Regions from separate parts of the Eubacterium sp. F2 genome, predicted to be linked through region 1. Evidence: riboswitches for the same ligand, from Rfam matches in the RefSeq annotation. Region 1 holds a riboswitch; the other holds the start of a gene.
The links. Region 1 has a riboswitch for lysine ahead of dapA (4-hydroxy-tetrahydrodipicolinate synthase). Riboswitches for the same ligand answer to the same signal wherever they lie in the genome.

Region 1 (4,009 bases):
TTCCTTCGCTCTCAACGCTCTTGCCGACTGCATGAACTAATATACCAAAGGATCGGCACATTGTCAACAAGAAATTTACGAAAAACAGATTTTTATTTTTCATGCTCAAGATTCCTGCCGTTCATATCTCCGCCAAACCATTGAAAAATCAATGAGCAGAGCAAATTATAATCTTCGGAAGAAAGTTCATTATTCCTTTCGGTAAATTTGCTCTGCCTTGAAAATATTACTCCTTTAATACCTGATGTTTTTTATTTTGTTACAAATTAATCTGCCATCAGGTCATCCATGCCGTACAGACCGGCATCCTGCTTCAGGAGAAATCTCGCTGCGTCCAGTGCACCTTCCGCAAACAGGGCGCGGTCATGTGCAGAATGCTGGAGCTTGATTGTCTGGCTTCCTGTGTTAAAGAAAACCTCATGCTCTCCGACAACATTTCCCATACGGATAGAAGAAATGCCGATTTCGTTTTTTTCTCGCTTACAGTGTCCTGAACGGCCGCAATGATACTCTGCATCCGGACGGACCTCTTTCACCGCGTCAGCGAGCATCAGAGCCGTTCCGCTCGGTGCATCCAGCTTGCGGTTATGGTGCGCCTCGACAATCTCCACATCCGCATCAGGGAATACCTGTGCAGCAAGCTTTACGATCTTCGTAAGGAACGCTACTCCAACCGACATATTCGCAGAATAGAACACCGGAATCTGCTCTGCCGCTTTCCGGATCATTTCCTTTTCTTCGTCCGTCTGACCGGTTGTAGCAACGACTGCAGGAAGCTTATGCGCTGTGCAGTAGTCCATCAGTTCTTTTGTACCTGCATGGTGAGAAAAATCGATGACCAGGTCTGCTTCACCGGTATAGTCCTCCAGGTGCTGCAGGGTTCCGTCATTTCCGCTCGGGCTGACTCTGGCAGCGACTTCCATATCCGGAGCATCTTCTACCAGTCCTTCAACAATCTTTCCCATATGTCCGGCTGCGCCGGTAACAATTACCTTAGTCATTAACCTCAACCCCCTGTGCTCTCATGGCAGCCAGAAGACGCTGACGGTTCTGCTCTTCCATCGGATACATCGGAGCACGGACAATATTCTTGCATCTTCCCATGGCTGCTACTGCTGCCTTAACCGGAATTGGGTTGACCTCACAGAACAGTGCACGAATCAGATCACGGAAACGAATCTGCAGCTCTGCAGCGCCCGCAACATCACCGGCAAACCAGCGGTCCGTAATTTCAACAGTTTCTTTAGGAAGAACGTTGGACAGCACGGAGATGCATCCCTTTCCTCCAAGGGACAGAATCGGAACGATCTGATCGTCGTTTCCGGAGTACAGTGTGAGCTTGTCACCAACCATAGAAACGGTATCCAGAATCTCAGACAGATTTCCGTTTGCTTCCTTGATTCCAGCGATATTCTCATGCTCAGCGAGCTTAGCATAAGTTTCCGGCTTAACATCAACACCCGTTCTGGAAGGAACGTTGTAAATAATAATCGGCTTTGTAGATACGTCTGCGAATTCATTGTACATGCGCACCAGGCCATTCTGTGTTGCCTTGTTATAATATGGTGTAACTACGAGGCATGCATCAACTCCAGCCTGGCAGGCAAATCTTGTCAGCTGCAGTCCATAGTTCGTGTCATTGCTTCCTGTTCCTGCAATAATTGGAACACGATGGTCAGCGCGCTCTACTGCAAACTCAATGCACTTTTTATGTTCAGCGTCGGAAAGTGTAGGACCTTCACCAGACGTTGCTGCAATTACCAGAGCATTGATTCCCTGTTCAATCTGCCAGTCAATCAATTTTCCGTAACTGTCAAAATCTACACTTCCATCCTCGTTGAACGGTGTAACCAATGCAGTTGCAATTCCTCTGAAAACTTCGTTTGCCATTTTAGAACCTCCTGATTCTTAACAGATAATAGTAAAGAATGCATTGAGATGAACAAAAAAGCAGCTGATACGGAATCAGCTGCTTGATAACTATCATTCCCGAATTACTGCAGTCAGCATACACGAAGAAAATGCATTCGCACAATTTAACAGCCAGACCTCCCATCTCTGTTCGTCATTGGATCAAAGCTGTTTTTCAGTGCAGGGCATACACATCGTAAATCTCTGCCAAAACTAACAATTCAGGTGTTCTTATCAAGGATAGCGCTCCGCATATATTCTTTATGCGACAGTCAGACAGATCTTATTCTGTCCGCCCGGATATATCACCCCTGCAGCAGTGATACCCTCGGCGTCTGCTCCTTTCCGGCCCCCTGCTCTGCATAGCATGTTCAAAAGCCGTACTATTAGCCCGACGCATCCTCTATCTCAATTTGTGATTCAATAATAACTTTTTTGTTCTCATATGTCAACATGCAATGATTATTTTTTATTTTTTGTTGCCAAAATACAACTTTATTTCCCAACAGCAAGAGAAAAATTATCCACCGCAGCCGCGGCAGACCGTGCAGTATTCTCCCGGTTCCGGCGGCCATTGCTTTGCCATCGTCACTGCTGAAAAATATACACCCATCTTGCGTCACGGTCGCTGTGTTTTTTCAGGGATTTTCGAAGCTGCTGGTTCCACTCCGAATCCGTTTTCCACCGTGATGAATCTTCAAGCGTGTACATAGTTTCAGCAGAAATAAACCGGTAGTCCGGCTTATGTTCACGTTGAGGCATTCCGGCTCCTGTCAGAACAAGAAAGATCAGAATACAAAAAATGAGGCAGAGCGTCTTGACTTCCCGTTCTGCCTCTCTTCCCATATATTTCCCTGTAATGTATTCCGACCGCGTATTTTTAATGCACGGTAGACGGTGTCGCATCAGCTACCAGCTTCATAAATTTATTCAGAACAGTCGTAATTCCTTCCTGTACCTGGTTTCCGAAAAACACTGCAATACCTACCATAGCAAGAGTAACAAGTACTGCAACAATAATCACACCGTATTCCTGTAAAAATGTATTCATGTTATATGATCTCCTTTTCTCCACAAAAAAGTGCTGTCATGCCGGCAGTTTTCACCATACATAAGCAGCGGTTTATATTATAGTTGTACACGTAATTTTCAGTTATATCGTCTATCGCCGATATTAAGATCCAGACAAAATTAATTTTACTGTATTAACGTTTTCGAATCCTGTATTTGACACAGGATCTGCTCGTATTTTGACCATACTTTCCTCCCTGCTACAGCTTCAGCCATAAGACAGCAACGATCAGATAATATTTCTTTTATATAGCTCCCGCCTTCTTAGGCACTGATAAAACAGGCAATAAATCACACATGTATACTTCCTTGTATTACGCCTTTCCTGGACAGCTGAAAAATCGGCATATCCGCATAATAGGTCAGACGCACCAGGGCAGACTCATGGCTTCCTTCCGGTATCACTTCCAGATGACTGTCTTTTCCCAGAACGGAAATACGCTTCTGGCATTCTGCAGCTGCCTGCGGGCTGCACCTTGCTGCCTGAAGTTTTGTCATACATTCAGCATGGACATTCTCTGCAGCAGATACCTGCATCTGAAAAGACAGGAAACAAACCGCCGTTGCCGTCATAATTGCAATCCCGATAATCATCAGCATCGTAGGAATAACGGATTTCATTATCGTCCTCCTTTCATCACAGGCGTTCTGCACTCGATATGAAAATAGGACCCGTGCTCTGAAACAGACTGTTTCATCATGCGGGCTCCCATGCTCTGAAAACCTGTCATTCTGACCATCAGCATCATAAGAACAACCGCAATGACTGCCGCAGCCAGAAACATTCCATACTCCTGGGTAAACCTTTTCACCTGCTAGACCATCCTTTCCATCACAGAAACGGCAAATCCCGCCATTCCACTGGCAATCAGCCACTGCCAGATGGCAAATATACCTATACCGGCCACAGCCTCTACAATCCACGTACCATATTTTTCCATTAACCCTGTCATTTCATTCCTCCCTGTAATCTGCATCAATCTAAATCACATGCAGACAAAAATATGCAAAACCATATACGACCGGC
Region 2 (4,009 bases), 810 kb from region 1:
GAGGACACGCTGCATGCGCACCGCGATGAATGCGTGGGGATGGCGGCGAACATGATCGGAAGCCGGAAGCGGATGATTATCGTATCGCTGGGGCTGATGGATCTGGTGATGCTGAATCCGGAGATTACAGCGAAAAGCGGGCCTTATGAGACGGAAGAGGGCTGTCTTTCCCTTCCTGGCACGCGGAAAACCATGCGTTACGAGAAAATTACGGTGCGTTTTCAGGACACGGAGATGAAGTGGCAGACACGCGAATTCTCGGGGATGCCGGCGGAAATCATTCAGCACGAGTGCGACCATCTGGAAGGAGTTTTGATATGAAGATCGGAGCAATTGGCTACGGCCTGATGGGAAGCGCGATCCTGAAGGGCCTTGTAAGAAGCAGCGTCGTGAAGGCAGAAGACGTTCTGGTGTCAGGACATTCAGACAAAACGAGACGGCGCATAGAAAATGACGGATTTTCAGCGGCAGGGGATAATGCTGAAGCTGCGGCATGTGATGTCCTTTTAATTGCCGTTCCTCCGAAAATGCACGCGCCGGTCTGCCGGGAAACCGCCGCTGTTGTTACGGAAAATCATACCTTGATCTGGACGATCGCGGCAGGGATTTCCCTGGCGGAGTCAGAAGAACTGCTTGGAAATGGCACAGAAATTGTACGAACTATGCCGAATATCTGTGCAACAGTCGGTTCTTCTGTGACAGGCGTAACGTTCAACGAGAACGTGACAGAGCCACATAAAAAGCTGCTTTTGGAGCTGATCGAAGGTTTCGGCTCAGCAGTGGAAATCCGGGAAGAAATGATGGACCGCATCGTTCCGGTTACCGGAAGTTCACCGGCGATGATCTTTATGCTGATCGACGCCATGTCGAACGCGGCGGCCATGCAGGGCTTCAACTGGGACGATTCCGTCCGCCTCAGCGCGGAAACCGTAAAGGGTTGTGCGGAAATGGTTCTCCAGTCCGGAAAACACCCGGCTCAGCTGCAGAATCAGGTCTGCACCCCGGGCGGCCTGACCCTTGAGATGGTGAAAAAGCTAGAGGAAGACGGATTCCGGAATGCAGTCATGGACGGCATGCTGGCGGTGGGGAAGTAAAGAAAGCCGGGAATATGAAGTGGGTACGGATACAATGGATGAGATCGGTATCCATTTGCATGGTATTTTGTTCAGCTGAAAGATATTTGTGCTGCGCGCACAAATAAATAAAGAAAATATGTTCGTAAATTCAAATAATCGATTGACATAATGCCATCTGGGTGATTTAATAGAAGTGCACAAAATAGAAAAACAATAAGATAGAGGTTGCGAAGCGCATCAGTACACGGGGAGAAAGGCTCAGGGAAGCCGGCCTGTGGAAAGGGCAATTCGCCGAAGGAACTGGCCGCCCGATACCAGTATCCTGGGACGTCATAGAAGATATGACGGACTGTCGCTGCAGAGATGCAGACGGAGCGCTGTCTGAAGATATAGAAACACAATAATTATGACTTTTGCTTTAAATTTGAAGCAGATGTAAAAATCGATGTTGTATGATGATGCCATGGGAAGCGTTTTGCGGACCATGGTTTTTTTCTTTATTCGATGAAAGGGAGAGGAGAACATGCTGAATGAACGACTGACAAGAATGAGAGACCGGCTCTGGAATTCCAGACCCTGCATTACTTCTGAACGTCTTGTTCTGGAGACGGAGGCATAAAAAAAGTTTGCCGGCGATGCCATTCCGATTTTCCGTGCGGAGGTGGTCCGCTACATCATGGAGCATATGACGACACTGATCAACCGGGATGAGCTGATTGTCGGAACGCCGACCAATAAGTACCGCGGCGCGAATCTGCATCCGGAATTCCAGTCCAGCCAGTGGTATGCGAGTGATATCGACGATTTCACGACGAGAAGCAAGGATCCCTATGATATTTCGCCGGAAGACAGAGAGACGATCCTGAAGACACTTCCGTACTGGAAGGGGAAGTCCATGGAAGACATGTCTAAGCACGCTCTTCCGCCGCACACGGAGAAGTGTATCGAAGATGATATTATCACCGTCGGCCTGCGGAACGGCGTCTCCGGTGAGACGACCTGCGACCATGAGAAACTCCTCACCGTCGGCCTGAAGGGCTACATGGAAGAGTGCCGGACAAATATAGAACGGACGGTTCGCTGCGGCCAGGAGGCTGAACAGAAAATCAACTTCTGGCAGGCCTGCATCATTCAGTGCGAAGGACTGATTACCTATGCACACAGAATGGCGGAGGAGGCAGAACGCCAGGCAGAAGCCTGTGATGATCCGAAGAGAAAGCGTGAGCTTCTGACGATTGCAGAGAACTGCAGAGTCGTTCCGGAAAATCCACCACAGACCTTCCAGCAGGCTCTACAGATGGTCTGGTTTGCCCATGTGGCCTTCCATATCGAAGTCTGCACAACCGCCAGCGGTTTTGGAAGATTTGACCAGTATATGTGGCCATTTTACAAGAAGGATGTCCTCGACGAGAAAAACATCACAGAAGAAGAAGCGCTGGAGATGCTGGAATGCCTGTATCTGAAGGCCTGCGAAGTTTATGAAGTCAGAGATAAATGGTATGCGACGTCTTTTGCAGGATATCCGATGTGGGAAATTCTGGTTGTCGGAGGCCAGACCCCAGATGGAAAAGATGCGACGAACGAACTTTCCTATGTCTGCCTGCAGGCTGCTGATGAACTGAGAACCACGCAGCCGGTTATGGCAGTCCGCGTCTGGAAGCATACGCCGGAAAAACTGATCCGCATGGGCTGCCGGATGATTCAGGAAGGCCAGGCAAATCCGGGATTCTTCAATGATGAAGCCGCGATGAAGATGTCTCTTGGAAAGGGCTGTTCCATGGAAGAAGCCAGAGACTGGACGATTGTCGGCTGCATTCAGCCGGGCCCGGGAGGCGGAGCGACAGACGGTTCTCCGGATGCCGGATACGTCAATATGGGAAAGATGATCGAATTCGTCCTTCACAATGGCGTCGATCCGAAGACGGGAAAACTCATGGGTCTTCAGACAGGCGATCCGCGCAAGTTCAGGACAATCGAAGATTTTAAAAATGCCCTGAAGATGCAGATCCTTCACCACTATAAGCTGGTCACAGAAGGCTACAACATCATGCAGAGCATGCACATGACCCGGTTCCCGGTAATTTTCGCCAGCATGGTGACAAAAGGCTGCGTAGAAAGCGGAAAATCGGTGCAGCAGGGCGGCGCGAAATACTCTACTGCGGGTCTCTTCGTCACAGGCGCTGCGAACCTCGCGGATTCTATCGCAGCTGTTGATCAGTGTGTCTTCAAAGACCACGATATTACCATGGATCAGCTGATCGACGCGCTGGATCACAACTTTGAAGGAAATGAGAGGATGCGCCAGCTGCTCCTGAACAAGCCTCCAAAATTCGGTAATGACAATGCATATGTAGACGGTATTTACCGTGAAATGATGCATTTCATCGCGGACAATGTCCAGCAGTGGCCGGATGCAAGGGGAGGAAGATATTCCTTCAACGTTCACTCCCAGACCGTTAACGTCTCCCACGGTGCGGTAACCGGAGCGACTCCGGACGGACGTCTTGCCGGAGAGCCTTTCTGCGATAACGCATCCCCGATGATGGGAAGAGACCTTCACGGCCCGACTGCCACGGTAAAATCCGTCGCATCGATGGGGCAGGAAGATTTCCATGATGGCGCCTTGTTCAATCTGCGTTTTGACCCTAAGGGCGTGGAAGGAGAAAAAGGACTGAACAGCATCGAAGGTGTAATTAAAACGTACTTTGAGAACGGAGGCGAACATATCCAGATCAATGTCGTAGACAATGCCACCTTAAGGGCCGCGCAGAAGACACCGGAACGCTATAAGGGCCTGATGGTACGTGTAGCAGGCTACATGGCATATTTTACAGAACTGGATAAGAGCGCCCAGGATACGATCATTTATCGTACCGCGCATTACAGCCAGCCGGATTAAGAATAACGGAACATGCAGGAGGAAATGGTGAAGG

Region 2: linked by a shared signal. The riboswitch ahead of ACI77B_RS09525 (glycyl radical protein) and the one ahead of dapA (4-hydroxy-tetrahydrodipicolinate synthase) in region 1 are both predicted to bind lysine.

What each region holds. Positions count from the first base shown of each region.
Region 1 covers NZ_CP176393.1:1,379,840-1,383,848, reverse strand. The annotation lists gene dapB (4-hydroxy-tetrahydrodipicolinate reductase) at 267-1,001, opposite strand; gene dapA (4-hydroxy-tetrahydrodipicolinate synthase) at 994-1,890, opposite strand; lysine riboswitch at 2,145-2,325, opposite strand; gene ACI77B_RS05765 (hypothetical protein) at 2,792-2,962, opposite strand; gene ACI77B_RS05760 (hypothetical protein) at 3,274-3,603, opposite strand; gene ACI77B_RS05755 (hypothetical protein) at 3,603-3,794, opposite strand; gene ACI77B_RS05750 (hypothetical protein) at 3,798-3,935, opposite strand.
Region 2 covers NZ_CP176393.1:2,186,338-2,190,346, reverse strand. The annotation lists gene ACI77B_RS09535 (peptide deformylase) at 1-321, shown strand, start outside; gene proC (pyrroline-5-carboxylate reductase) at 318-1,094, shown strand; lysine riboswitch at 1,288-1,464, shown strand; gene ACI77B_RS09525 (glycyl radical protein) at 1,717-3,975, shown strand; gene ACI77B_RS09520 (glycyl-radical enzyme activating protein) at 4,000-4,009, shown strand, end outside.